3 regions of the Pararhodobacter zhoushanensis genome follow, and region 1 is predicted to be linked to each of the others. Evidence: riboswitches for the same ligand, from Rfam matches in the RefSeq annotation. Region 1 holds a riboswitch; each other region holds the start of a gene.
What was found. A riboswitch is a leader RNA that binds a small molecule or an ion and turns the genes downstream of it on or off. The one in region 1 is predicted to bind cobalamin.
Positions count from the first base shown of each region.

Region 2: linked by a shared signal. The riboswitch ahead of OKW52_RS04025 (CbtB domain-containing protein) and the one ahead of OKW52_RS16910 (TonB-dependent receptor plug domain-containing protein) in region 1 are both predicted to bind cobalamin.
Region 3: linked by a shared signal. The riboswitch ahead of OKW52_RS04095 (DUF1636 domain-containing protein) and the one ahead of OKW52_RS16910 (TonB-dependent receptor plug domain-containing protein) in region 1 are both predicted to bind cobalamin.

Region 1 is NZ_JAPDFL010000001.1:3,399,803-3,406,483, forward strand. Features, by position in the region: gene OKW52_RS16890 (3'-5' exonuclease) at 1-198, opposite strand, end outside; gene OKW52_RS16895 (anti-sigma factor) at 350-1,063, opposite strand; gene OKW52_RS16900 (sigma-70 family RNA polymerase sigma factor) at 1,060-1,503, opposite strand; gene OKW52_RS16905 (DUF4394 domain-containing protein) at 1,731-2,528, opposite strand; cobalamin riboswitch at 2,718-2,930, shown strand; gene OKW52_RS16910 (TonB-dependent receptor plug domain-containing protein) at 3,062-4,918, shown strand; gene OKW52_RS16915 (ABC transporter substrate-binding protein) at 4,995-5,753, shown strand; gene OKW52_RS16920 (FecCD family ABC transporter permease) at 5,750-6,681, shown strand, end outside.
Region 2 is NZ_JAPDFL010000001.1:799,575-806,255, forward strand. Features, by position in the region: gene OKW52_RS03995 (TAXI family TRAP transporter solute-binding subunit) at 19-1,035, shown strand; gene OKW52_RS04000 (TetR/AcrR family transcriptional regulator) at 1,170-1,778, opposite strand; gene OKW52_RS04005 (darcynin family protein) at 1,846-2,169, shown strand; gene OKW52_RS04010 (SDR family NAD(P)-dependent oxidoreductase) at 2,169-2,873, shown strand; gene cobF (precorrin-6A synthase (deacetylating)) at 2,880-3,611, opposite strand; gene OKW52_RS04020 (CbtA family protein) at 3,608-4,330, opposite strand; gene OKW52_RS04025 (CbtB domain-containing protein) at 4,346-4,510, opposite strand; cobalamin riboswitch at 4,546-4,732, opposite strand; gene OKW52_RS04030 (DUF1636 domain-containing protein) at 4,808-5,125, opposite strand; gene cobA (uroporphyrinogen-III C-methyltransferase) at 5,122-5,838, opposite strand; gene OKW52_RS04040 (cobyrinate a,c-diamide synthase) at 5,878-6,681, opposite strand, start outside.
Region 3 is NZ_JAPDFL010000001.1:813,574-820,254, reverse strand. Features, by position in the region: gene OKW52_RS04110 (Tex family protein) at 1-724, opposite strand, end outside; gene OKW52_RS04105 (DUF1643 domain-containing protein) at 840-1,343, shown strand; gene cobO (cob(I)yrinic acid a,c-diamide adenosyltransferase) at 1,565-2,185, opposite strand; cobalamin riboswitch at 2,222-2,430, shown strand; gene OKW52_RS04095 (DUF1636 domain-containing protein) at 2,495-2,851, shown strand; gene cobW (cobalamin biosynthesis protein CobW) at 2,852-3,889, shown strand; gene cobN (cobaltochelatase subunit CobN) at 3,897-6,681, shown strand, end outside.

The DNA.
Region 1 (6,681 bases):
CTGAGTATTGAACGGCGAAAAGGCGACCTGAGGGTTCACATAGGTCGTCCAGGTGCGAATGGAGTTATCCAACCCGACGCAGGCAATACCGATCTGACAAATGCTGGCCGGGTCGCTGCACGCCGTCTCGACATCCAGCGCGACAAAGCGCAGCCCGGCGTCGAAGCGTGGCAGGTCCGCCTGTGTGTGAGGGTTCATCGGCTTCTCCCGTGCGCCGTGCACATGCCACAAGGCTGCGCCGCAACGCAAGACACGCCACAACCGCGAACCGGATCAGAGCGCGCGCCGCGCTCCTTGGGCCTCACATCGAACTCAGCCTGCCCCCCGACAGCAGCACATAACCCTGCTGTCAGTACACCGGCGCCTGCGCCTGTCCGACGCCGTGGATCGGCCCCGTCGGCAGGTTGGTCGGGGAGCCGCCCAGCGGCTCGTAGGTGATCTCGTAAAGCTGGTTGGCATGCGGCGGCGGGAAGCCGGGCAGCGACAGCGTGCGCGAGTTGCCTTCGGCAAGAAGACCCAGCGAGACCGGCGGGCCGTCATCGTCAGGCTTGGTCCAGACCTGCATCACCCGGTCGTCGGGCACCTGCGCGCGTTCCAGCAATGTAACCCGCGTGGTGTTGTCGACACTGCCCTCAACCAGCGCCACGGGTGCGCCAGCCGCGTCGAGCAGCACGGCGATGACCGAGGGCTGAGGCGTGGCCATCAGCACCCAGCCCAGCATCACGGCCAGCAGCAGCGCGGCGGCCACGCCGCTCAGGGCTGTCGCCCGCCAGCGCGTGGCCTGAAGGCGGACGGCGGACAGATCGACCACATTGTCGCGCACGCGAACAGCAGCCTCGACCGGTGCATCCAGCGCCGTGTCGATACGGGTCCACAGCGTTGCCGGGATCTCCAGCGTGTCGGCGGTGTCATCGAGCGCACCATAGCGCAGCCGGGCGCGCTCGACCTGCGCCGCCACGGCGGGATCGCGCGCGCACAGCGCCTCAAGTGCCGCCGTCTCGGCCTCATCGGCCAGTCCCACAACCAGTTCGTCGATGCGTTCGTCGAGAGGGCGCTCGCTCATGACAGGCACTCCCGCAGTTTCAGCAACCCGCGCCGGACCCAGGCCTTGACCGAGCCCAGCGGTGCCCCCATCCGTCCGGCGATTTCGCCGTGGCTGTAGCCCAGCACATACGAGGACAGGATGGCCATTCTTTTATCGGGCTCAAGTGTTTCAAGGCATTGGCGCAGATCGTTGGTCAGATCCAGCCGGTGATAGGCGGTTTCCAGCGTCGCGCTGTCCGAGGCGGTCTCAAGCGCGGCCGGGTCCAGCAGCTCTTCGCGGCCCGCATTGCGCAGCAAGGTCAGGCAGCGGTTGCGCAAAATCGTGTAAATCCAGGCCTTTGCCGAACCGCGCTCGGGATCGTACTGGCCCGCGCGCCGCCAGATCAGCACAAAGCTTTCCTGCGTCGCATCCTCGGCCAGATCCTGTCTGCGCAGCATACGGCGGGCAACGCCCAGCATCCGCCCCCCTTCGGCATCGAGCAGGGTTTTCAGCGCGGATCGGTCGCCCGAGGCACAGGCCTGAAGCAAGCTGGCATGGTCTGTCACAGTGTCGAACGTCCCCTTGCGGCAGGGCACATCGGCGTCTGCAGGGGCAAGGTAAGTGATTGGCCCGGAGGCTGTCAAATGCTGGCTGGTCTCGCAGGTGCGGGCCACCGTCATCCTCACGCCTCCGGGCCGGGAACCGCTTACATCGCGGTCATGAAGGTGATGTCGCGCACGGTCACGCCGTCAGCGCCGGTCAGCGCCCAGTTGTCCCCCACAGCGCCGGTTTCCAGCGACACGGTATACAGCGTCGAACCCGCGACCAGCCAGCCGGTGTTGGTGCCTTCGGCGTCGGTGGCGATGTCAAACGCGTAGGCGTCGGTCGCGTCGATGCCCAGAAGACCAACCGCCGCCAGCGTGCCGTCGTTGGGCGAAACCTGACGGATCAGCGCGACGATGGTGGCGTCGATGTCATACATTGCCGTCGATTCCGGGCGGCCATACGAGTTGATATAGGCAGCCGCCACAATCGCCGGGGCTTCGCCGGCATGCATGTCGGCCTCGACATAGGCGAGGCTGCCGTCAACCGTCACAGCACCGGTATCGACGTCGACGCGGTGGTTGGTGACGCCCGACATGAAGCGCAGCTTGTCGGCCATCGGGTTGAAGTCGACGATGACAGCGGCACCGTCTTCGATCGGCAGCGGGGTGTTCATGGTGGAAATCACCGTGGCCGCGCCGGTGGCCGGGTCGATCTCGACGACCTCGAAATCAGCGGTCACGCCGATCAGCTGGCCGGTGGCCGGGCGCAGGTCGATGCCCAGCAGGCGGTCGACGCCCTCGACCGGCATCGAGGCGGTCACGGTGGCGGTGCTGACATCAATCATGTGCAGCATGTTGTCGCCCGACAGCGCAACGGCGGTCATGCCCGATTGGGCCGAGGCAATCGAGGCAGTCGTGGCGAGGGCGGTTGCGGCCAGCGCAGTGGTCAGCTTGGTCATCGGGTGGCTCCTTGGGTTGCCTGCACCATGGACGATCCACGGTGCTGTACTTCCAAGACTCGCGCCGGGGCCTGTTTGGATGCAGCGCGCGTAAACTTTTTTCGGGAAGACAGAAAAGCCTCTGCCCGGTGGCCCGAGCGAGAGTGTCGCAGGGCCCGAACTGCCCTTGACCCTCAGCCATGACGGGTGCTACCCAAAAGGTGTTCCGGTTCCCGTGCAGCTGTGTGCGGGACGCAAGAAGGGAACCCGGTAAGCCGCCGACAAGGGGGCGATTCCGGGGCTGCCCCCGCAACTGTGAGCGGTGAGTGCGGTCGGATATGCCACTGGAGCGCGTCGCTCCGGGAAGGCCCGACCAAGCGTTGACCCGTGAGTCAGGAGACCTGCCGGTACACACCCTGTTCCGGGCGCGGAGGGCGCCAGGGCAACGGCTATGCCGTCGCGGTGACATTCACCCGCGGCGGTCTTGTAAACCCCGCACATTGTTGACCTGACGGCGCCCTTCGCTGGCGCCTGCGCATCCGTTCGGGGGTATCATGCGCCGAATTCTGTCTTCCGTTTCCCTGTTGGCCCTTGGCCTGTCCACCCAGCCTGCCATGGCGCAAGAGTATTACGATCTTGGCACGCTGATCCTCAGCGGCGGGCTGACCCCCATCGAGCAGGCCAATCTTGGCCGCGCCGTCACCGTCGTCACCGGCGACGAGATCGAAGAGCGCGGCCTGACCACCGTGCAAGAAGCCCTGCGCGCTCTGCCCGGGGTGGCGGTCAACGGCTCGGGCGACAGCTTCACGCAAGTGCGTATCCGCGGCGGCGAGGCCAATCACACGCTGATCCTGATCGACGGGATCGAGGCGGCGGGCGGTGACGGGGAATACATCCTCAGCGGTCTGGAAACCGCGATGATCGAGCGCATCGAGGTGCTGCGCGGCCCGCAATCGGTGGTCTATGGCTCGAATGCCTCGGCGGGGGTGATCAACATCGTCACCCGCCGCGCCACACCCGGCCTGACCCGTGACATCCAGATCGAGACCGGCGCGGCGCATCGGGCAAGCGGGTTCTTTGGCTGGCGCGGTACGCGGGGCGGCGTGTCGCTGGCGTTGTCGCATCTCGACGATCAGGGCTACGACAATTCCGGCGATGGCGGCGAACGGGACGGCATCCGCCGCTCGACGGCGATCCTGTCAGCCGATTACACGCTGAGCGACACGCTGGTGCTGGATGTCACCTTGCGCCGCTCGCGCGAGCATTATGACTTTGACTCGACCAACTGGGCGGCGACCGATGCCGACGGCTATGTCGTCGATGATCCCACCCAGTACAGCGACCGCGACGAGATGACGGCGGGTCTGGGATTGACCTATACCACGCTCGGCGGTCGGCTGACGCACCGGGTGTCGCTGGCCACGACGCAGAACAGTCAGGCCAACAATGGCGCGGCCCCCACGGATACGCGCAGCGATGCCGCGCATTACCGGCTGAGCTTCGGGCTGGATGGCGCGCCGGTCGAGACCTCGGCGCATCTGCTCAACGCGATGGTCGAATGGGAGCGCGATTCGAGCAGCTCGAACCCGCTCTATGACCGGACCAGCACCTCTTACGCGCTGGAATATCGCGGCGAGATCGGCGGCTGGTCGGTGCAGGCCGGGGCACGCCATGACGACAACAGCGTGTTCGCGGATGCCAGAACCTGGACGCTTGCGGCGGCCTATGATTTCGGCGGCGGCTGGCGGTTGCATGGCTCGGCGGGCACCGGGGTGGTGAACCCCAGCTATTTCGAGCTTTACGCCAATGCCTTTGGCTATGTCGGCAACCCCAACCTTGCGCCCGAACGCAACCGCTCGATCGATCTGGGGCTGGAGATGCCCTTGGGCGACACCGGCACACTGGATGTGACGGTGTTCCGCGAGGCTCTGACCGATGAGATCACCGCCGTCTCGACGGGACCGGGCAGCTTCAGCTACATCAACCAGACCGGCGACAGCCTGCGTCACGGGGCCGAGATCAGCGCGCGCACGCAGGTGTCGGACACGCTGTCGCTGCGCGCGGCCTACACCTATCTTCAGGCCGAAAACCCCGATGGCAGCGTCGAGATCCGCCGCCCGCAGCACGAGCTGGCCCTCGGGGCGAGCTGGGGCTTTGCGCAGGGGCGCGGCAGGCTGAGCGCCGACCTGCGCCATGTGCGCGGCAATTGGGACACGCAGTTCTGGGGCGCAAATGCCACGGTCGAGCTGCCCGCCTACACCACCGTCGATGTCGCCGCGCAGTATGATCTGAGCACGCGCATGACGCTGGTCGGACGGGTGTCGAACCTGTTCGACGCCGAGGTGATGGATGTCTGGGGTTACGCAGGACGGGGGCGCGCCGCTTATGTCGGTCTTCAGGCGCGTTTCTGAGGCGTTGGCTCTGGTGTTGGCCCTTGCCGTTCCGGCAGGGGCGCAGCCCCCGGAGGCGCCGCGCCGGGTGGTGTCGATGAACCTGTGCACCGACCAGCTGGCCCTGATGCTGGCGGCGCCGGGGCAGCTGGTTTCGGTCAGCTATCTGGCGCAGGACGGTGTCGTTGCCCCGCTGCAAGAGGCCGCGCGCGCCCTGCCCGCCAATCATGGGCTGGCCGAAGAGGTCTACCTGCTGCAGCCGGACCTCGTGCTGGCCGGGCGGTATTCGACGGTCGCAACCGTCGCGATGCTGCAGCGCCTCGGCGTGCCTGTGATCCGGTTCGAGCCTGAGAACAGCCTTGATGACGTCGAAGCCTCGCTGGCACAGATGGGGGCCGCGCTGGGGCGCGACGCCGAAGCCCAAGCGGTCATCGCCCGTTTCCGCCAGGACCGTGCGCTGCTCGCCACCCATGCCGCGCAGGTCCGCGCCGGGGCCGAGGGACCGCGCGCGGTGCTCTATTCCGCGCGGGGCTGGACCGGCGGGTCAGAAACCCTGTCCGGTGACATCCTGCGCGCCGCCGGGCTGCGCAATCTCGCTGACGAGCTGGGCCTCGCGTGGGGGGGCATGGTTGCCCTCGAATCCCTGCTGATCGCCGATCCGGACCGGCTGATCCTTGGCCAGCCGGGCCACAGCCCCGAAGGCTGGTCCGAGGCGCGCGCGCTGCTTCACCATCCGGCCCTGCGCCACAGCCGCGCCTACGCTACGGGCGTCACCGCGAATGACCGGGACTGGGTCTGCGGTACGCCGTATGTTCTGGGCGCGATTGCCCGGCTGATCGACGGGACGGCACCATGAACAGACTGCTGACCCCTGCCCTTGTGATCCTCGTCATCCTGCTGATGCTTGCCTCGATTCTGATCGGTCCCGCTGCGGTGCCGGTCGGTGACAGCCTTGCGGCGCTGATCCGGGGCGACGGCGGGCCGCTGACACTGGTGATGCGCGAGCTGCGATTGCCGCGCGCGGTGCTGGCCGCGACCATCGGTGCCGGGCTTGGCCTGTCGGGCGCGGTGATGCAGGGCTATCTGCGCAACCCGCTTGCCGAGCCGGGCCTGCTGGGCGTCTCGGGCGCGGCGGCGCTTGGTGCGGTTCTGGCGCTGCAAACCGGGCTGGCGGCGGCAATGGCGCTGGCCCTGCCGCTCTCGGGCCTTGCCGGGGCGTTCACCGCCGTTCTGGTGCTGGCACTGTTGGCCGGGCCGTCTGGCGGCGCGCTGACGTTGATCCTTGCAGGGATCGGGGTCTCGGCCCTGTCCGGGGCCGGGCTGGCGCTGGTGCTGAACCTGTCGCCCGATCCCTTCGCCGCGCAGGAGATCGTGTTCTGGTTGATGGGCTCACTGGCCGACCGATCCTGGAGCCATGTCGCCCTTGCCCTGCCCTTTATCGTCGTGGGCTGTGCGGTGCTGCTGACACAAGCTCAAGCCCTGTCAGCCCTGACGCTGGGCGAGGAGGCGGCGGCTTCCATGGGCGTGAACCTTGGCCGCCTGCGGGTGGTGGTGCTGCTGGGCACCGCCGCCGTGGTCGGCGCATCCACGGCGGTCGCCGGGTCCATCGGCTTCATCGGCCTGATGGTGCCGCATATCCTGCGCCGCGTCACACGGGGCAATCCCGCGCGTCTGCTGCCCGTATCAGCCCTTGGCGGGGCGGCACTGCTGCTGGCCGCCGACATCGCCGTGCGCCTGATCCTTCCCGGTCGCGACCTGAAACTGGGCGTGCTGCTGGCCATCCT
Region 2 (6,681 bases), 2.6 Mb from region 1:
CAACTGGGAGAACTGACGATGAAACTGAGACACACGATTGCCGGTTTCGCGCTGGGGCTGGCTGCCCTTGCCGGACCCGCTCAGGCGCAGGAATATTTCCGTCTGGCAACGCTTGGCCCCGGCTCGTCGCCCTATCTGGTGATGAGCACCTTCGCGCAGATCGTCAACGATGCGCTGCCGGATGTCGAGGTTCAGGTCAATGCCACGGGTGCCGCGACCCAGCACGCGCTGGAAGCAGGCGCGGGGCAGCTCGACTTCTTCATGTGGTCGGCCAGCGTGCACCAGCTGATGATCGGTGGTCAGGCGATGTACGCCAACATCCCGCAGGCGGCCGAGCTGTCGACGCATCTGCGCGCCGTGCTGGCTTTCCCGCTGGGGCCGTATCACATCACCACCTACGCGGATTCCGGCATCGAGTCGCTGGATGATCTGCGCGGGCATTCCGTCTTCCTCGGCCCGCCGGGCGGCGGCGCAACGGCGATCATGCAGCGCACCGTCGAGGCGGCGACCGGGCTGGTCGCGGGCACCGACTATGATCAGGTGCAGCTGGGGTGGGACGCCGCCGCGCAGGCGTTTCAGGACGGGCGGATCGACGTTTACATCAACTCGACGCTGGCCCCCTCGCCGGTGATCCAGCAGATGGCGCTGACCCGCGACATCCGCTTTCTGGGCCTGACGGCTGAACAACTGGCGATGCCGGGGGTGCAGGCGATCATGAACCGTCCGGGCGGTGTGCTGGTCGAGATCCCGGCGGGGATCTATGGCGACGGGCAGGTCAACACCGAAGCGGTGACGGTCCCCGGTTCGATCGTCGGCATCGGCGCAGGCGAGCATGTCGATGCGGAGGCGGTTTATGCGATGACCAAGGCCTTCTGGGAAGGGGTCGAGGGCATGGGTTCCTCGGCACCGTGGCTGCGCGCGATCCAGCTGGACCATGCGCTGGACGCGCTGAACCTGCCGCTGCATCCGGGCGCGCTGCGCTATTACGAAGAGATCGGGATGGACATCCCCGACGCGCTGCGCCCGCCGATGTAAGCGAGCCGGGTTGAAGGCGATAGGACGGGGGCGGGCGACTGCCCCCGTTTTGCTTGGCCCCGTTTTGCGTGTCCCATTTTGCGTGACAGCGGTGCGCTGAAGCGCACCCTACCCCAAGCCGTGTAGGGTGCGCTTCAGCGCACCGATCCGGGCACCAGTCCGAGATAGCCGTTGGCGGCGCGCGTCATCCGCGCGGCCAGCGCCACGGTGTCGCTGTCGCCCGCCATCACCGCCGCATCGGCCCAGCCGTTCACCATCGCCGCCAGATCGAACGCCGCTTGTCGCGGGTCCGCGACGCCGCGTTGCGCCAGCACTTTCACCACCAGCGCGTCGATCTGCGCCTTGAGCGCGGCGGTTTCCGCATCCAGCGCCAGTGTCTTTTCCGCCGCCTCCAGCCGCTGCGCCAGCAAAGGGCGGTGCGCGTGGTGCTTGAGCGAGGCCGCGATCAGCAGCGGCACCGTGGCGCGCAGGTCCAGCCCCTCGGCCAGCAGCGCTGCCGCGTTCAGATCCGCCAGCAACGCGGCGCGCTGGGCGCGGACCAGTTCGGCAAGGATCGCCTGTTTGTCGGGGTAGTACTGGTACAGCGAGCCGATAGAGACGCCCGCCCGCTCGGCGATGCGATTCGTGGTCAGGGACTCGGGCCCCGCGCTTTCCAGAATGCGAGCCGTGGCTTCAAGGATCGCGGCGCAGGTGGCTTGCGCGCGGTGTTGGCGAGGGGATTTTCGCGGGGTTGGGGCGGTCATGGGATGCGAGTTGGAAAGCTGAAAGATTGCTCACATTCTGCCTTTCATCCGATGAGAGGACAAGCTGATGACCCTGACGTTCTTCCTTCTGCTCCGCGCCCGTCCCGAATGGCTGGCCCTTCCCCGCGATCAGCGCAATGCGCTGGGGGCCGAGGTGCTGGCGGCAACTGGCCTCGCCGGGCTTGGCCCGGTGCGGTTCTTCGATGCCGAGGCGTTCGGCACCCAGTGCTCGGATGTCTTGATGGTCGAGACCGCCGATCTGCCCGGCTGGTCCCGCGCCATCGACCGGCTGCGCGATTCGGCGCTGCTCAGCGTGCCCTATTTCGAGCTGGTCGCGATCGTGCCCGCCCTTGAAGACGGTTTTCGCCGCTATGCCCCCGAGGCCGCGTGATGGTTTTCGCGGGAAAGGTCGTGTTGCTGACCGGCGCGTCGCGCGGGATCGGGCGGGCGATGGCCGCGCAATTGGCCGAGGCCGGTGCGCAGGTGCTGGCAGTGGCGCGCCAGCCGGTGCCGGGGTTTGACAGCTTTGCTGTCGATCTGGCCGAGCCGGGCGCGGCCGAAGCGGTGGCCGCGTGGGTGGCGCGTTCGCATCCCGACTGCTCGGTCCTGATCAACAACGCCGCCGTGATGGAGCACACCCGCTACACCACCACCGACCCCGCCCATGCCGCCGCGATCCGGCGCGAGGTGGCGATCAATCTGACCGCGCCCATCAGCCTGTGTGTGGCGATGCTGCCGCATCTGCCGCCGGGTGCGGTGATCTGCAACGTCACCTCGGGGCTGGCGATCCAGCCGACAGCTGAGGCTGCGACCTATTGCGCCACCAAGGCCGGTTTGCGCGCCTTCACCAAGGCGCTGCGCTATCAGTTGGACGATGCGCGGCGCGGCATTCAAGTGAGCGAGGCGATCATGACGCTGGTCGACACCACGCTGTCGCTTGGCGATCCCTTGCGAAAACTCTCGCCCGAGGCGGCGGCGCGCGCGGTTCTGGCGGGGATCGCGGCAGGCAAGCGCGAGATCTGGGTCGAGCGCACGAAACTGCTGCGGGTGGTCAACCGGGTCTCGCCGGGCATGGCCGCGCGGATCTTGCGATAGGCGGGGTCAGCGGTGCAGCAGGTAGATGTCCATGATCCACCCGTGCTGTGCCCTGAGTGCGGCGCGGGTGTCGAGGATCTGCTGCGCGACCTCGGCCAGCGGCCCGTGGATCAGCGCCTCATGCGGCATGCCCAGATAGGCACCCCACCAGATCGTCACCCCCTGCGGGTCCAGCGTTGAGAACGCCCCGCCCGCATCCAGCATCACCGCCACGGCATCCGCGTCCGCCGGCCAGCCCGCGTCGCGCAGCCGTCGCCCGGTGGTGATCACCACCGGCGCGCCGAGGTCGTTGAGCGGGATGGCATGCGCCGCCGTCAGCACCGAGAGCGAGGTCACGCCCGGCACCACGCGCGGCGTGATCCCCAGCCGGGCCGCGATGCGCAGGGTGGAATCGTAAAGGGACGGATCGCCCCAGACCAGCAGCGCCACGCGCCCGCCACCCGGCAGATGCGCGTCGATCGTGGCTTTCCAGCAGGCGGCGATGGCGTCATGCCAGTCGTTGACCGCATCGAGATAGGCGGTCTTGGCGTCGCGCAGCGGCAGGTCGAACTCGACCACGCGCGACAGGTCGCTCAGGTGGGTCGCGCAGATCTGGCGGCGCAGGTCCGCCAGATCGCTTTTCTCATCGCCCTTGCGGGGCAGAAGGATCAGATCGGCTTGCGACATCGCCCGGATCGCCGCCAAAGTGACGTGATCAGGGTTGCCGGTGCCGATGCCGATCAGATCCAGCGCGATCATGCTGCCGCGCCACGGTCCCATTGCCGCCCGGCCAGCCAGCCCAGCACAACCCAGACCGCCAGACCAACGCCCAGCACGCGCGACGAGAAGATCGCGCCGACTTCGGTCGGGGCATAGCCGTAATAGGCATCCAGCAGCGGCGCGCCGATGACATGCGGCAGGGCCAGCAACACGATCCCGGCCACGACGGTCAGGATGCTGCGCCCGTAAGCCAGCAAGGCCAGCCCGCCGCCGGTGGCGACAACCGTGCTCCACCACCAGATCTGGCGCGCGGTCAGATCCGCAGCAGCGCTGCCCGGCAGCTCGGGGGCCAGCCCCATGCCCGGCGCCATCTGGAACGCGACAAACCCGGCCAGACCCCAGAGCGCCCCTTCGGTCGCGGTGATCTTGCGGCCGAACTGCGACGCGATGGCGAAACCAGCGGTCAGCAGCATGCCGTAGGCGACATAGAGCAGCACCGTGAAGCCCACCGTCAGCGCATTGCGCTGCAGCACGCTCGGCTCATCGCCATGCTCGTGGCTGCCGTGATCATGCTGGTCGGCGGCGGCATGATCCTCGGTGGCGTGATCGGCAGGCGTCTGGAAATGCACCAGCTCGCCGGTTTCATATTGTTCGCCCAGCAGGATATAGCTTTGGACAAACGCGAAATGCAGCACGGCTGCAAGCAGCCCCGCCGCAATACCGGCGATCAACGCGCCGGTCATCATTTTTTGAAACATTGTTGGCGGCGCTGTTCAGTGGCAGGGGAAGCCGGTGGCGTGACGCATGTCATGCGCCGCGTCATGCAGGGTCGCCGATTGCGCGTGGCCCACGGCCAGCAGCACAGTCAGACCGATCACCGCCATGCCAAGGATCGGGGCCAGCAGCGATTGGGTCTTGGTTTGGGTCGTCGTGGTCATGTTTGCTCTCCTTGCCGTCCCTCCGACGGCGATTTCCAGTTCTCGCGTGTCGGGCCGGTCTCCTGGCTCGCGGGTCGCTGCGGACTGCCGCCTTCCCGTCCCGGATGGAACAGTGGCATGATGGCAGCCAGCTCGTCGCTGACAGTCGCGGGGGCGGCCGGGGCATTTCACCCCGTTCCCGTTTCAGCCCCAAGGCGGGGCACCTGACGCGTTCACAATTGCCGGAAGAGGCCCTCGCGGTCAAGGCGGATCGCGGCACTGCGGCAGCCGTTCGCGACGTTTGGGGGATTGGTGTCGCTATCCGGGGATGCGGGCCAGCGCCTTGAAGCGCAGAGCGCCCAGCGGGCGGGCATCGGCGAACTGCCCGTCGGGGGACCGGGCGTAGAGCTGGGCGAAGCGGGTGAGGTCATCGAGGTCTGCCTCGGTCAGATCGCCGAACAGATAGGCCGTCTTGCCGGGCGCGCGAAATGCCACCGAGGACGGGCGCGTGCAGCCCGAGAGGCACTCGACCGTGGTCACCTCGGCGGCGACGCCTGCCGCGTCCAGCGCCTGTGCCAGCCTTGGCGCAAAGCCCCCGCGCCCCAAAGCGCAGGTGTGGCACAGGGTGACCTTCATTCCGACAGCGGCCCGTACAGGATCAACCCCGGCGCACGCGCGTCGGCCTGCTCGAGCACCGCCGCCAGCCCGGCCACGGTCGAGCGGGTCAGGCGCTGGTCGGGGTGGCTGACATTTTCCGCCAGCAGGGCAGGGGTGTCGCCGGGCAGGCCTGCCGCCAGAAGCATCCCGGCCAGCCTCGCGAAGGTGCGCTTGGGCATGAAGACCACGGTGGTCGCCTGCGGATCGGCCAGCGCAGCAAGGTTGAGCCCCTCGGGCAGCCCCCCGGTCACATCATGCCCGGTCACATACTGCACCCGCCGCGCCTCCAGCCGCCGGGTCAGCGGGATGCCCGCCGCTGCCGCCGCCGCCGAGGCCGAGGTGATGCCGGGAATGATCTCGAACCCGATCCCCGCCGCCCGCAGCGCGGTGATCTCTTCCTCAAGCCGCCCGAAAATCCCCGGATCGCCCGATTTCAGCCGCACCACCCGCGCGCCGCCTTGCGCGTAATCGACCAACAATCGGCTGACATGGTCCTGCTTGGGCGAGGGGCGGCCCGCCCGCTTGCCCACCGCGACCAGTTCGGCCGCCGGGTTCGCCAGCTCCAGAATCGCCCCTGCAGACAGGTCATCAAACAAGATCGCCTCGGCGGCTTTTATCCGGTTCACCGCCTTCACGGTCAACAACTCAGGATCGCCCGGCCCCGACCCGACAAAGGACACGAACCCGCTCATCCCCGCCCTTTCATCTTGCTGACAATACGCATCTTTTTCTTACACCCCGTCCTGCGCGATCAGGTGAAAGAAGGTCCCCGTCACCCGCCCGCGCCGCGATCCCGTCTCCGGCACCGCCGCGCCCTCGGCATCGGTAACGGCGGCAAGCGGCGCATCCGGTTGCTCCAGAATCGTCGAGTAATGGAACTCGTGCCCCCGCAGAACCGCCCCCGCCGCGAACCCCGGCATATCCGCCGTCAGCACCGCGCGGCGATAACCCAGATGCATCTTGCGCGTCTCATAGCTGGTGACCAGCCCCAACAGCCCGGCCATCCGGTGCCGCGTGCCCGCCTTGTCCACCAACCCCTCACCCAGCGCCATATACCCCCCGCATTCGCCATGCACGGGGCGGGTTTCGGCATGCGCGCGCAGGGCAGTGCGGAACCGCTCAGCGCCAGCCAACACGCCGGCGTGCAGCTCAGGATAGCCACCCGGCAGCCAGACCAGATCCGCGCTGCTGTCGGGGGCCTCATCCGCCAGCGGCGAGAACGGCAGGATCTCGGCCCCCGCGCGCCGCCAACCCTCGACCTGATGCGGATAGGCAAAGGAAAACGCTGCATCCTGCGCCAGCGCGATCCGCTGCGCCGGCGGCGCAAGGCGCAACCCCGTAGGGTGGGATTTCATCCCACCTGCCGCCCCACCTGCCGCCGCCGCCCGGATCGCGCCCAGATCGACATTCTCGCGCAGGAACGCGGCATAATCCGCAATCGCGCGGTCCAAATCGGGGTGTTCCACCGCCTGCACCAGCCCCAGATGCCGCTCAGGCAGTTTCAGATCGCCGCGCCGGGGCAAGACGCCCAGCAC
Region 3 (6,681 bases), 2.6 Mb from region 1:
CCTTCAGATCGAGCGCGAGGAACCCCTCATTGCGCCCCCGGAACATCGCCAGCGCGCGGTGGCTGGGCACGCCTGAGAGCAGCTCGGAGTGCGCGAAATAATCCGAGAACTTCGCGCCCTCGTTTTCCTTGCCCGGCAAGACCTCGGACGACAGAAACGCCGCCTGCGCCATGTAGGCCCGCAACTGGGCTTTCAGCGCGGCATCCTCGACCAGCCCCTCGGCAATGATCTCGCGCGCGCCCTCAAGTGCGGCCTTGGGATCGGCCACAGCCTCGGACAGATACCCCGCCGCCAAGACCTCAGGGTCAGCGACGCGGTCGGCAAGAATCGCCTCGGCCAAAGGCTCCAGCCCGTTCTCACGCGCGATCATCGCCTTGGTGCGGCGCTTGGGCTTGAACGGCAGGTAGAGGTCTTCGAGCACCGATTTCGTTTCGGCCCCGGTGATCGCCCTGGCCAGCGCGTCGGTCATCTTGCCCTGCGTGCTGATCGACTCAAAAATCACCGCCCGCCGCGCCTCCATCTCGCGCAGATAGGACAGCCGTTCCGCCAGATTGCGCAGCTGCGTGTCGTCCAGCCCGCCAGTGGCCTCCTTGCGATAGCGCGCCACGAAAGGCACCGTCGCGCCCTCATCCAGCAGCGCCACGGCGGCCGAGACCTGCTCGGGGCGGGCGCCAATCTCAGTGGCGATCTGACGGGGAATGCGCAAGTCGGCGGGAAGGGTCACGGAGGCGGGCCTTTCATCGGGGAACAGGCGGCGAACTTAGCCGCGCGGCGGCGCAACCGAAACCCCTTTCAGCGGGGACTGGCGGCCCGGCGCCGGGCTGCGCTATGAACGTCGCATGATCACCCGCACGCATACCAAGGGCGATGCGCCCTCAACCGCCGTCTACTCGCCCTGCGAGAAATTCCGCTACACCCTGACCCGGACTTGGGCGCCAGAGGGGCGGCGTGTGCTCTTTGTGATGCTCAACCCTTCCACCGCGACCGAGGTGCAGAATGACCCCACCGTCGAGCGCTGCGAGCGCCGCGCGCGCGCGCTGGGCTTTGGTGCGTTCCGGGTGTGCAACATCTTCGCCTACCGCGCGACGGACCCGAAGGTGATGCGGGCGCAGGACGATCCGGTCGGCCCGGGCAATGACGCAGCCATCGCCGAAAGCGCCGCCTGGGCGGATACAGTCGTCTGCGCCTGGGGCACCCACGGCGCCCATCTGGCGCGCGGCGCGCAGGTGGAGGCGCTGCTGCGCGGGACCGGCAAGCCGCTCTGGCACCTCGGCCTCAGCCTTGCGGGGCATCCCAAGCATCCGCTCTACATCAGCTATTCTCACCAGCCGGAACCCTGGTGACACGCCGGGCGACCGGGGGGCTGCTCGCCCCCGAACCCCCTCGCCAAAGGGGGAGCACGCTCCCCTTTGGAAACCCCCGTGGATATTTGACGCATAAAGTTGGGCCTTAACGATCCGTTAACCCTGCAACTTTATGCCCTAAATATCCTGGGGGGTGAATTGGCCGTCAGGCCAAGAGGGGGCGACGCCCCCTTGCCCGGTCGCCCACAGGGCGAAAAACTTCAGAATTCAACGCCCGCCTGCGCCTTGATCCCGGCGCGGAACGGGTGTTTGACCACCGCCATTTCCGTCACCAGATCGGCGATCTCGATCAACTCGGGTTTCGCGTTGCGCCCGGTCAGCACCACATGGGTCATGAAGGGCTTCTCATCGCGCAGAAACGCCACAACCTCGGCCAGATCCAGATACTCATACCGCAGCGCGATGTTGATCTCGTCCAGCAGCACCATCTGCACCGAAGGGTCGCGGATCAGCTCTTTCGCTTTCTCCCACCCGCGCTGGGCCGCCGCGATGTCTCGGGCCTTGTCCTGCGTTTCCCAGGTGAAGCCCTCGCCCATCGCATAAAACTGGCACAACCCGCCGAAATGCTCGGTCAGCAGCCGCCGCTCACCGGTATCCCAGGCGCCCTTGATGAACTGCACCACCGCGCAGGGCATCCCATGCGCGATAGAGCGCAGGATCATGCCGAACCCGGACGAAGATTTCCCCTTGCCCGGTCCCGTATGGACGATGATCAGGCCCTTCTCGCCCTGCCGGTCTTCATTCATCCGGTCGCGCGCCGCCTTGATCTTTTGCATCTTCGCCTTGTGTTTATCGGCCTCGCCGTCGCCCTCGCTGTTCATCCGGTCGCTTCCTTGCTTGACTCGTTTGTCCCCGCAGCGCATGTCCAGCGGGCTGGTGCCTGTCATCTGACAGGTGAAAAGGGAATGCGTCCGGGGGTCAACCCCAAAGCGCAGCCGCCCCCGCGACCGTGACCGAAGAGGTTGCCCAATGCCACTGGCCTTTGCGCCGGGAAGGCGGGCCGCCGCCGGGGGCCAGATCCCCGAACTTCGCAAGCCGGGAGACCTGCCAGCCGTGACGATACCAGCCGGACGGGGTGTTCTGGCGACGGGTTCGGCCTGCCGCCCCCGCATACCCCGCAAAGGAGCATGATGGCCGAGACGGTCGAACTTTTGGTCTGCGTGACCTGCAAGCGTGAGGGGATGAACCCCGATGCGCCCCGCCCCGGCCAGCAACTGGCCGATGCCCTGGCGGGTCAGTTGCCCGAGGGCATCACCCTGCGCCAGACCGAGTGTCTGTCCAACTGCTCGCGCGGCTGCACCGTCGCCCTGCGCGCGCCCGGTCGGTGGACCTATATCTACGGCAATCTCGCGCCCGAGCAGGCCGACACCGTCGCCGAGGGTGCCGCCAAATACCACGCCAGCGCCGATGGGCTGGTGCCCTGGCGCGAACGCCCCGAGCATTTCCGCAAGAACTGCATTGCCCGAATTCCCCCTCTGGAGGCCTGAATGTCCACGCTGAACAAAACCCCCGTCACCGTCATCACCGGCTTTCTCGGGTCAGGCAAGACCACGCTGATTTCGCATCTGATCCGCAACGCGGGCGGTCTGCGTCTGGCCGTGGTGGTCAATGAGTTCGGCACTTTGGGCGTTGATGGCGAGATCCTGAAATCCTGCGCGATCCCCGATTGTCCGGCGGAGAACATCGTCGAGCTGTCGAATGGCTGCATCTGCTGCACCGTCGCCGATGATTTCGTGCCCACGGTCGAGGCCTTGCTGGCCATGACCCCGCCGCCCGATCACATCCTGATCGAAACCTCGGGTCTGGCTCTGCCCAAGCCCCTGCTCAAGGCCTTCGACTGGCCCGCGATCCGCTCGCGCATCACCGTCGATGGCGTGATCGCGCTGGCCGATGCCGAGGCTGTTGCCGCGGGTCGTTTCGCCCCCGATCTGGCCGCGGTCGAGGCCCAGCGCGCCGCCGACGACAGCATCGACCATGAAACGCCCTTGAGCGAGGTGTTCGAGGATCAGATCTCCTGCGCCGATGTCATCTTGCTGACCAAGGCCGATCTGGCCGGTCCCGAGGGCGTCGCCAAAGCCCGCGCGGTGATCGCCGCCGAGGCCCCGCGCCCGCTGCCGGTGGTCGAGGTGACCGAGGGCATCGTCGATGCCCGCGTCATTCTGGGCCTCAATGCCGCCGCCGAGGATGATCTGGCCGCCCGCCCCTCGCATCACGATGGCCATGACGACCACGAGCATGATGATTTCGACACGGTTGTGGTCGAGATGGGCGAGATTGCCGATCTGCCCGCGCTGGCCGTGAAGATCGAGGCGATGGCCCGCGATCTCGATATCCTGCGCGTCAAAGGCTACGTTGCCGTCGCTGGCAAGCCGATGCGCGCGCTGGTGCAGGCGGTGGGGGCGCGGGTGCGTCACCAGTTCGACCGCCCGTGGAAAGCCGGTGAGCCGCGCGTCACGCAGCTGGTGGTCATCGCCGAACATGACCGCATCGACGCCGCTGCCATCAAGGCCGCGCTGGGGGTCTGACACCGCGATGCACGTCATCTTCCGCGAAAGTCACGGGCTGGAGGAAAGCGCCACGCCGCAGGATCTGGGCCAGACGCCCGGTGATCTTGTGGTGCTGTCGTTCTCGGACTCTGACCTTGGCGCTTTCGCGGCGGGGTGGCGGCGCGCGGGTGGAAACCTGCCCTCGCTGCGGCTGGCCAATCTGGCGGCGCTCAAGCATCCGCTCTCGGTCGATACCTATGTCGACAGCACTTTGCAGGGGGCCAAAGGCATCCTGATCCGGCTGATCGGTGGGGTGCCCTATTGGTCCTATGGGTTGCAGCAGGTGCAGGCGCTGGCCTCGCGCCACGGCATCGCGCTGGCCGTGTTGCCCGCCGATGGTCGCCCCGATCCGCGTCTGGATGAGATCAGCACGCTGCCGGTGTCCACTCTGCGCCGGTTGCAGCATCTGTGCGATCAGGGCGGCGCGGTGGCCGCGCAAGCGGCCCTGCAACAATTCGCGCTGGCATGTGGTCTCTATGCGCCGCCCGTGCGCGGCGTCCGGGCGCTGCCCGAGGTTGGCGGCTGGACCGCGCAGGGTCTGCACTGCCCCGCCGCGCTGTCCTTCGGCACCCGCCCGCGGATCGTCCTTACCTTCTACCGCGCCTATCTGACCGCCGCCGATACCGAGCCGCTGGAAGCCATCGCGCAGGCGTTCGAGGCGCAGGGCTATGACGTGATCGGCCTGTTCGCGCCTTCCCTCAAAGCCCCGCAAGCGCGCGGCTGGCTGGCGCGCTGGGTCAAGGCGCTGGCCCCGGTCGCGGTGATCAACGCCACCGCCTTCAGCGCGCAGGGTGAGGGCGGCACACCACTTGAGGCCGCCGGGGTGCCGGTGTTTCAGGTCGCGCTGGCCACCAACCCGCGTCAGGGTTGGGAGAGTGGCGAGCGCGGCTTGTCGCCCGCCGATCTGGCCATGCATGTGGTTCTGCCCGAGGTGGACGGGCGGCTGTTCGGCAGCGTCGTCAGCTTCAAGGACGCGACCGACCCTGACCCCGATCTGCAATTCGCCCGCGTCCAGCACCGCGCCGAGGCCCCGCGCATCGCGGCACTGGTGGCGCGTGTCACCGGCTGGATCGCGCTGGGCCAGACCGCGCCGCACCATCGCCGCCCCGCGCTGGTGCTCAGCACCTATCCGGGCAAGGGCTGGCAGATGGCGCATGCCGTCGGCCTCGACGCGCTGGAAAGCACCCGCGCGATCCTGCAAGACCTGAGTGCGCAGGGCTACGCCATCGACGCCGCCGATCCCCGCGCGCTGGAAACCGCCCGCATCGAGTGGTCCCTCTTCGATTACCGCCTCGCGCTGGCGAAGCTGCCGCAAAAGCTGCAACAGGCGATCCATCTGGCGTGGGGCGACCCCGATGATGACGACAGCCTGGTCGACGGCGCCTTCCATTTCGCCGCCCTGCGCGCTGGAAACGCCCTGATCGCCCTGCAGCCCGAGCGCGGCATCGTCACCGCCCGCGACGCCGATTACCACGATGTCGCCCGCGTCCCGCGCCACGCCTATGTCGCCTTCTACCTCTGGCTCAAGCAGCAGGCCGACGCGCTGGTGCATATCGGCGCGCATGGCACGCTGGAATGGCTGCCGGGCAAATCCGTTGCCCTGTCCGACGCCTGCTGGCCCGAGGCGCTGACCCGCGGCCTGCCCGTGATCTATCCGTTCATCGTCAACGACCCCGGCGAGGCCGCGCAGGCCAAGCGCCGGATCGGTGCCGTGACCCTTGGCCACGTCCCGCCGCCGATGGCCGTGGCCGAGCAGGGCGCGGGGATGGCGCAGCTGGAGGCGTTGCTCGATGAATTCTCCAACGCCGACGGTCTGGACCCGGCGCGCCGCGACCGGCTGCAAGCCTCGATCCGCACCGAGGCGCAGGCGCTGGGGCTTGAGGACGAGCTGGGCCTGACCCGCGCGACCTCCTTGGCCGAGGCGATCACGCGCATCGACCGCTTTGTCTGCGATGTGAAGGAAAGCCAGTTCGGCGAGGGGCTGCATATCTTCGGCACCGGCGATCACGGTGCATCCGAGCGCGCTGGCCTGCGGGCCGCGCTCAGCGGGCGTTTCGTGCCCCCCGGCCCCTCGGGCAGCCCGTGGCGCGGGCGCAAGGACGTGCTGCCGACTGGCCGCAACCTCTTCACCACCGACCCCCGCGCCGTGCCGACCCGCGCCGCTTATGCGCAGGGCGTGACACTGGCCGAAGAACTGGTGCGCCGCCATTTGCAGGATCACGGCGATTATCCGCGCGGGCTGGTGGTGGATCTGTGGGGGTCCGCGACAATGCGCACGGCGGGCGAGGAATTCGCCATGGCGCTGCATCTTCTGGGCGTGAAACCGGTGTGGGATGAAGGCTCGGGCCGAGTCAACGGCGTGGAAATCCTGCCCATCGCCGAACTCGACCGCCCCCGGCTGGACGTCACCCTGCGCGTCTCGGGCCTGTTCCGCGACGTGTTCCCCGACCTTTCGGCGCTCTACGGTCAGGCGATCCGCGCGCTGGCCGCGCGCGACGAGGCCCCCGACTGGAACCCCTACGCCGGCCGCGACGATCTGGCCCGCGTCTATGGCCCCGCGCCCGGCACCTACGGGCTGGGCATGGGCGACGCGCCCGAGACCTACACCGATGAGGCCCGGCACGCGGCGGGCGAGGCGTGGCTCAAGGCCTCGTCCCACGCGCTCGACGGCAGCGACAGCACTGGCATCGCCGCCCGCGTCGCGCAGGCGGATGCCTTTGTCCACCTGCAAGACCTGCCCGAAACCGACCTGCTGCTCGCCGCCGATTATG